Regions from separate parts of the Photobacterium kasasachensis genome, predicted to be linked through region 2. Evidence: predicted binding sites of a transcription regulator. Region 2 holds the regulator's gene; the other holds the start of a gene.
The links. The regulator PurR, encoded in region 2, represses purine synthesis genes. The targets are predictions, from matches to a motif close to TNANGNAAACGTTTNCNTNA.
Positions count from the first base shown of each region.

Region 1 (4,551 bases), on a different contig from region 2:
TTCCGTCGCCAAGAATATCAACTTTAGTGATTATGGTTAAAAAAATTATCAATTTTACTCAACTATTTTTCCAACCGTATGCTGAATACCAGTTACCAGTCACGACAGGAGGAAATGTGACGTTATCCACCCCCTATGTAATCACAACAACCGGCCAGCATACCGGACTACACGCAGGAGACGCTTGAAATGGCCACGGCAATGGCATCCAACAACAGTAACTTCACTCCCAAAGAGATGATGAAGCAAGCAGAAAAATACGCGGTCGGCAAGGCATCCAAGCCAACCCGTACCACCATCGCACTGGCAATTACGGCGGGCGTATTTATCGGGCTGGCGTTTGTCTTTTACATCACCGTCACCACTGGTGGCAGCAATATGAGCTGGGGGATCAACCGCTTATTTGGTGGCCTGGCGTTTAGCCTCGGACTGATCCTCGTCGTGATTTGCGGTGGTGAACTCTTTACCAGTACCGTGCTGTCCTCTATCGCCCGAGCCAACAAACACATCACCTCAGGCAAGATGCTCACTACTTGGCTGAAAGTTTACTTCGGCAACTTCCTCGGCGCGATGATGCTGCTGGCACTGGTGTCGATGGCAAGCCTGTATCAGCTTGACGGCGGCCAGTGGGGACTCAATGCCCTCAACATCGCCCAGCACAAGCTGCACCATCAGCCGATGGAAGCCTTTGCTCTGGGGATTCTATGTAACTTACTGGTTTGTTTGGCAATTTGGATGACATTTTGTTCAAACAACATGATGACCAAGATGGCGATGATGGTACTGCCCGTGGCTATGTTCGTCAGTACCGGCTTTGAGCACAGTGTCGCCAACATGTTTATGGTACCGCTGGGTATCACCATCCAGAACATCGCACCGGAATCGTTCTGGGTTGGTCTGGGTGTATCACCAGAGCAGTATGCCGATCTGAACATCCATAACTTTATTTTTGCCAATCTTATTCCCGTCACGCTGGGCAATATCGTTGGCGGCGGGGTACTGGTCGGCCTGAGCTACTGGGCAATCTTCAGTTCGCCGAAAGAGCACCATGCCACAGCAACCATTATTAAACCCGACTTCTCAAATACGACCGCTTTAACTAAGGACAACACCATGCTTCAGGAAAACCTACTTGTAAACGACCATATGCGTCCGGCTACCACGACCCTTCTACCAGGCATGCCTGTCGCAGAAGCACTCGATATCCTGATCAAAGAGGGCCTGTCCGGTGCACCGGTGCTTTCCAGCGATCAACGCCTGGTTGGCTTCTTTTCTACTCACGACACCTTGGTTGATCTATGGTGCAATGACTACATGCCGGAAGCCGAAGACAAAGTTCAGGACCTGATGCGCCACGAGATCCAGACTGTCAGCCCTGACAACTCAATTCTGGAAGTGGCTGAGTACATGTGTATCGACAAAAATATCCTATACCCAGTCAGCAGCGGCGGCATTGCTACCCAGCTAACCACCTTGTCTCTAAATGAACGTGCCCGCACAATGGTCGTTAACCGTCCACACAGCTACCCGGTCGTCAAGGACGATCAGCTTGTCGGTATCATCAGCCGAAACGACATTATCAAGGCCGTTCGTCCGGTCTACGGCAACCTGGTTTCTGTTGCTGGAATCAAGGATGACCAGAAGAAAGCCGAAATAGCATAATCCAATAATAACCTGCCGACATGGTCGGCAGGTTATTATTACCAGCAAACATAACCAGCCACCTCACATTCGCCCAAGCCATTATTGCACCTCTGATCTACAGCAAATTAACCACACTTATATCGGATTTTTTCTACATACACGTGATAAAATTATGATATAAACCAAACGCAAACGATTGCGCGACCTGCGAATGCAGCTCTATGCAGTATATCTTTATTGCTACCGATGCGAGGTTATGGCCCCAATGAAAAGTGATATTCAAATTTGCCGTGAAACAACACTCACTCCAATTGATCACATCGCTCAACACGCTGGCATTTTGCCGGATGATCTAACCCCACAGGGTACGCTAAAAGCAAAAGTAAAACCCTCGATCCTTAAACGCCTGAACAACAACAAAGAAGGCAAACTTGTACTGGTTACCGCCATCACCCCGACCCCGCTGGGCGAAGGCAAGACCGTCACCACCATCGGCCTGGCACAGGGTCTGGCCAAAATAAACCAGCGCGTTATGGCCTGTATTCGCCAACCCTCGATGGGACCGGTATTTGGCGTCAAGGGCGGCGCTGCCGGCGGCGGCTACAGTCAGGTGGCCCCGATGGAAAAACTCAACCTGCACCTCACCGGTGACATCCACGCCGTTACAGCCGCCCATAACCTGGCTGCCGCCGCACTGGACGCCCGTCTATACCACGAAGAGCGCCACGGCTACGAAGCATTTGCCGAAAAGACCGGCCTGACACCGCTTAGAATCGATATCGATCGCATCTGCTGGAAGCGGGTGATGGACCATAACGATCGTGCCCTGCGGATGATCACTGTCGGCAACAACGAGCCGGGCAAAACTATCAACGGGATCGCCCGTAACGACGGCTTCGATATTTCTGCTGCTTCCGAGCTGATGGCCATTTTGGCCCTGTCCAAAGATCTTGCCGATATGCGCCAGCGTCTTGGTCGACTGGTATTGGCCTACAACATCGACGGCCAGCCGGTAACGGCCGAAGATCTCCAGGTTGCAGGCGCAATGGCCGTGACCATGTGCGAGGCTATCGAACCGACCCTGATGCAGACATTGGAAGGTGTTCCCACGCTAATCCATGCCGGGCCGTTTGCCAACATCGCCCACGGCAACTCGTCGATCATTGCCGATCGCATTGCGTTAAAACTCAGTGATTACACCATCACCGAAGGTGGCTTCGGCTCGGATATGGGCTTTGAGAAAGCCTGTAACATCAAAGCTCAGCAAGCAGAACGCGGTCCTGACTGTGCGGTTGTCGTCGCCACCTTACGAGGCCTGAAAGCCAACTCCGGCTGTTACGATTTACGACCGGGCCAAGCCCTGCCAGAGGCGATTTTCGCCCCGGATGAAAAAGCCCTGCTGGGGGGCTTCGATAACCTGAAATGGCATATTCGCAATGCAGCGAAATACGGCATTCCGGTGGTGGTGGCAATTAACCGCTTCCCGCAGGACACCGATGCCGAGCTTAACTTGCTCAAGACCTGGATCCGCGAGGAAGACTTTGGTTGCTATGTCGATGTCGCGATCAGCGAAGCCTTTGGCAAAGGTGGAGAAGGCGCCACCGAGCTGGCACAAGCTGTTGTCAGCGCCTGCCAGACGCCGGCACAGTTCAAACCGCTGTATTCGCTGGATCAAACCCTGGAAGAAAAGCTAATGACCGTTGCCGAGGTCGGCTATGGCGGCCGTGGTGTCGAACTGTCACCGCTGGCCAAACAGCAGCTGGCCGAACTGAAGCGGCAAGGACACGACAACCTCGCGGTCTGTATGGCCAAAACGCCGCTCTCGATCACCCATGACCCGAGCCAGAAAGGCGCACCATCAGATTTCATTGTTCCGATCCGCGAACTGCGCTTATGTGCCGGAGCCGGTTTTGTCTATGCACTGTGCGGCAATGTAATGACGATGCCGGGGCTGCCTGAAAAACCAGCCTACATGGCATTGGACATTGATGAAGACGGGAATATCGTCGGATTGAGCTAAGCCGCTCACCGGTTATCAAACTAAACGGTTAAATGTAAAAAGAACGCCAGCACATCGTCTGGCGTTTTTTATTCCATACAACTTATTTATCTTTCTTATTGGAGGGGTAAATATAGTCACGATCAGCAAAGGTTCTCACCCATTCCGGCTTGTAGACAACCAATAGGGTAATAGCCATACCGTTTATCAAAGCTTCGGGGAACAGCAGCAACGGAAGCAGCACCAAATAATTATCGACGATATAGTCCCACGAATAACCATAATCGAAATACATCCAGCCGCTGGTCAACAGTAAATGAGCAACCATGGTCAATGCACCATTGAAGAAGGCAGCAACAAAGATATAAATAAACATATGCCTTGCCATATAGCGGTAGCTAAATAGAAAGACACCGTAACTGAATATGGCAGGCAGCAACACTCCGGTTAACGCATATAAGCCGGCAACGGGCCACTCCACCACTCCCACGGCGACCAGCAATATAGTCACAACAGAACCTATCAGTCCGGCAATTTGCCAACCATGCGACAATACCAATACCGTTAAAGCGAGAAAGTGCACTTGCAGCCCTTCAGCTATCCCAGCCCTCAAACTCCATAGCAAGAACAGGATCACAATCGTTGCCAGCACCAGGTGCTGATAATCTTTCTCCGCTCGAAACTTAGGCCAGAATTCCCGAGGAAAACTCACCACCAAAATCAGCAGCCAAACCAGATAGCCAATCCACTGTAGCATCGTCATCCTTGCACTACCTTCTATGCCAAATAAGCTAAAGTTATATCAACAGGATAGCCCATCTATAACCTTGTAAAAAACAGGGATAAAAAATTGTTAAATATCGACCTCAAGCCTGATTGCACAAGCTTTAGCCAGTCAATTTTATTTA
Region 1 is NZ_JAKJSH010000028.1:28,148-32,698, forward strand. Features, by position in the region: gene focA (formate transporter FocA) at 190-1,662, shown strand; gene L4D19_RS26985 (formate--tetrahydrofolate ligase) at 1,910-3,664, shown strand; gene L4D19_RS26990 (energy-coupling factor ABC transporter permease) at 3,747-4,400, opposite strand.
Region 1: L4D19_RS26985 (formate--tetrahydrofolate ligase) is a predicted target of PurR. The motif match lies at 1,829-1,848, and genes of this name have one in related genera.

Region 2 (4,551 bases):
CAGTATTTTCTGGAGCGTATTTTCAGCAATATGCCCCAAAGCAGCAATATGACATTAAAGCCAATCGTCAGCGACAGGGTGTCATCAAGTGCGTCTATTGGTGCCAGTTGTCGGGTAACCATAAACAAGGCAGCAGCGGGTGGAAATAAGCTAATGATCACCAAGGCACGCATAAGCTTGGGCCACTTGCAAAACTTGTCTTTGAACATCTGGTCTGCTTGTCCAGGAAAAGGCTTGGAACAGTGCATGACAACCTCCTGCTAGAATGACAGCCCAATTCTACTAATGACAATATTGATGAAAAGGATATTGATGCTTTTATGAACAGCTTTGTGAGAGGTATCAATATTTGACGTTATATGACAAAAAATTGTCATTAGGGGGAGCAAAAAAGTGGTAATAAAATAATTATGCATAAGTGGCTATGCGTATATTTTTATTTCTATTAGTTGGATATGCTGAAAATAGCAAATAAAAAAAGAGGTGCTTAGCACCTCTTTTTATAAATATCTATTAGGTTGTTTACGGTAATTCAGAAAGAAGTTCTGAACGACGCTGCTTAGTAATTACCGACCAATGCTGGCCGCTAACTGCACCCTCAAGGGCCCATAGCAACTCGATATTTACCGACTCTTGATGGGTTTGCTGCAATGCTTTATAGGCATTGAGCGCACCGGCTTCAAAGAGCTCTTCAACTGTCGTAATACCGGCCTTTTTCAGCATACGTTCGTTAGCTAAACGTAGGTTCGGTAAATCTTTTATACGACTAGGACCTGATTTGCTTTTGGTTTCTTTATCCTGTTTAGCGGCAGTAAAGGAACGCTTTGCTTGGCAAAGAATTTTTCCAGGTTCATCCCACCATTCCTGCGGAATAGCGTAATGCTTGGTCACAACAGGGAACCCGCGTTTTTTATAAACGTAAGGAGTTAAACCTGCCTGCTTAAATTCTTCTTCATTGTCGGCATTAGCTCGGAGGTGCAACTTATCGTTTACCACAAGTGCAAACATGGTTTCACCCGCGAATATACCAAAACCGCCAAACATCGAGCGAGATTTTACATTCTCGAAACAATTGAATAATCGTAGTGATTCTTTAAGTACTGGTTTGTCCATGCTTCTTCTCGGTGAAAAATATCTTGAGTCACCTAACAACAGAGCGAGGATTTCAGATTAGCAAATTTCACAAAAAAGTTATGTCAGGAAAATGTCAGGATTCATGACATCACTTATTGCTAGATCCATCGGCAACCCCGCTACCATAAGCAACTTAGTTATTGATAAACTAACCACTTTTAGGCCGGAAGCTTTGCGTCCCATCCTTTCGGATGGTTTGCCTTGTTCGTGACTTTTTAAGAATATCTCAGATAATATTTTTGAACTTGCTCCCATTCTGAAAAGTGTGATCTTGCTTCAAGTAATAGATCCCGGTTATGGGATGAGAGCAGCATAAATGCCTTAAAATATTTACAGCAAAAAAAGAGTTAATGACAAAAAAAAACCGATATCAGATATCGGTTTTTTTGAAGGGGCGGGAGATGCCATTTACGCGTTCAGGTCTTTTACTGATTTGCGTACAACAAGCTCCGGTGCCATCTCAAAGATACGTCGTTCGTGCTCTTTATCTTTAACGCGTTCCATCAGGATTTCAATCGCTGTTTTACCCAATCGACGCTTAGGCTGGTGGATTGTGGTAAGAGGTGGCGAGAAATAAGGAGCCAGATCGATGTTGTCGTAACCGATGATAGAGATATCATCAGGAACCCGTATACCCGCCTGCTCAAAGGTACTGATCAGCGCCATTGCCATAATATCATTGAAGCAGAAAATCGCTGTTGGGCGATCTTCCATGGCAATGAATTTGTTAGCGGCAATAACAGCAGATTCACACTCGAAGTCACCTTCAAGTAGCCAGTTTTCATTGACATCAAGCTTGGCTTCGTCCATTGCTTTATAGAAGCCCTTCAGACGCTCACGACATGTTGATTTATCCGGGTGGCCAGACAAGCAGCCAATGTGGGTATGACCGTGTTCAATGAAGTATTTTGTCGCAACATAACCACCGAGCTCGGCGTTGTCCTGGATTTTGTCTGTGTGCGGGCTTTCCGGACCCCAATCCATGATCACCATAGGCAGATCTTTCTTGCGCTCAAGTAGTTCGAGGAGTTTTTCGTCAAGATCAGAGCACATGACCAGCAGGCCATCAACACGCTTTTCTGCCAGCATGCGCAGGTAATCGCGTTGTTTTTCAAGGTTGCCTTCGGTATTACATAAGATCAGCGTATAGCCTTCACCATAGCAATACTCTTCCACACCATGTACAACCTCGGCAAAGAAAGGGTTAGTCGATTTGGTAACCAGCATACCGATAGTACGGGTAGTATTGCACTTGAGGCTTCGTGCAACAGCACTTGGTGCGTAATTTAATTCATCTACAGCCGCTAATACTTTTTTCTGTGTTGCTTCCGCAACAAAGCGTGTTTTGTTGATCACGTGAGATACTGTTGTCGTTGATACACCAGCCATACGTGCAACATCTTTAATCGTTGCCATATTTATTCTTCTAATAATTTAAGATCAGAGGTCAGAACCGACCGTTTCATAATCACTTGTAATCAATAGTACCAAACAGAGTAATTATCTGACTGCATTAGATAATTAGTCTGTTTGGTACAGCGTCTAAAACGCCAAAAAGCCGCTTCATTCACGAGCGGCTTTGTTCTCTTGCCTTACGGGGCGTTTCATTGTGTAATCGCTTGCGTTCACATTCTACTGAGTGTAGCGCACAGTGCAACGTTTCTGTATCCCAACCTTGAAATTCTTGATAGATATCAACAAACTCAATGCGATTTTACACCAATTAGATGCATATCCGATTCAGATAGCTTCCGAGTAGACTGTAGCTATACCAGAAGATATGACTACCGGATAATTATCTGTCGGATGTGCTGTGATGTGCACAGGCCAGCTGTAAACTCTGCTGATCGTTTCACTGGTTAGGGCTTGCCAGGGGGAGCCATCTGCCTGGATTCTCCCCTCATTGATGATGACCAGGCGATCAGCATACTGCGCAGCCAAATTGAGATCGTGGATAACAACAATAACTGCGGCTCCGGTGCGAGCCAACTCACGAGCTACCTGAAGTGTTCGGTGCTGATGGGCAAGATCAAGCGCCGAGGTGGGTTCGTCGAGCATTAGTATACATTGTTTACCCGCCTGACTGAGCTGGGTGAGTACACGTGCAAAATGTACCCGTTGCTTTTCCCCCCCTGAAAGGGTGGGGTAGAGCCGATCTTTTAGCGAGAGCACATCGACAACCTGCATCTTCTCCCGGGCAATTTGCTGGGTTTCAGCATTCGGGATTTGAAGGGGGATGCAGCCGAGCTCCACTACTTCTTGTGCAGTAAAAGCGAAAGTTAAATTACTGTGTTGTGGTAGGACACCCAGATGCTTGGCAAGATGTTCTGGTTTAAATTCAGCCCGCGGCTTGTCGAAGAATTCGATGTCTCCCCCTGCATCAACTTCGCCGCACAGGACTTTGAGTAGCGTACTCTTGCCCGCGCCATTTGGGCCCAATAGCGCCGTCAGCTCACCACTGGCAATTGTGATGTTGAAGTCATCCAGTAATGTTTTTCCGCCTAGGGACAGGTGCAAGCCCTTGGCTTCGATAGCAGCTTGAGGGTTATTCGGTGAAACCTTCATGACATTTTCCCCTTTTGTCTGATAAGGAGGAGAATAAAGAATGGTGCGCCGAGAATCGCGGAGATGATCCCGACAGGTAATTCAGCCGGAGTGGCGACAACTCTTGCCAGCATATCAGCAATAAGCAGGATCAGGGCACCGAGTAGCGCCGATAGCGGCAGCAGGGTTTTGTGGTTTGGCCCAGTAAGCATTCTGCAAAGGTGCGGAATGATGAGGCCGATAAATCCGATGACGCCGGTTAACGAGACGGTGACACCGACGCCGGCGGCACAGAGCAAAATAAGCAGCCGCTTTAGCCTCTGTACATTCACGCCCATATGCCTGGCTTCGCCTTCCCCTAACAGAAAGGCGTTTAGCGCATTGGCATGGCGGTCAAAAGCCAGAAGCAATACAGCAAGCGTGACAAAGGCGAGGGTAATGCCCGGCCAGGTGGCACCAGCCAGCGAGCCCATCGACCACAGTGATAAGTCACGGAGCGCCTGATCGTCGGCAAAGTAATTCATAAGTCCAAGCCCGGCTCCGGATAACGCACCAATAGCGACACCTGCCAACAGCATAATTGTCACAGAGGTGCCGCTTTTATCGGTACCAAGCCGATAAACCAGATAGGTACTGGCTGCGCCGCCAATAAAGGCGAACACCGGCACGGTTCCCATGGTGAGTAGCAGCGGAAATGATGTCGCTAGAGGTGCAAAGATAACAATGGCAAGTGCTGCGCCAAGGCTTGCCCCCCCTGAAACACCAATAATACCGGGGTCTGCCAGAGGGTTGCGGAAAAGCCCTTGCATAACTGCACCGCAGAGCGCAAGTATACTGCCGATCGCGATACAGAGCAGGGTGCGCGGAAGGCGG
Region 2 is NZ_JAKJSH010000012.1:146,795-151,345, forward strand. Features, by position in the region: gene L4D19_RS17620 (hypothetical protein) at 1-248, opposite strand, end outside; gene L4D19_RS17625 (TfoX/Sxy family DNA transformation protein) at 523-1,113, opposite strand; cyclic di-GMP riboswitch class I at 1,241-1,345, opposite strand; gene purR (HTH-type transcriptional repressor PurR) at 1,543-2,550, opposite strand; gene L4D19_RS17635 (heme ABC transporter ATP-binding protein) at 2,875-3,699, opposite strand; gene L4D19_RS17640 (FecCD family ABC transporter permease) at 3,696-4,551, opposite strand, start outside.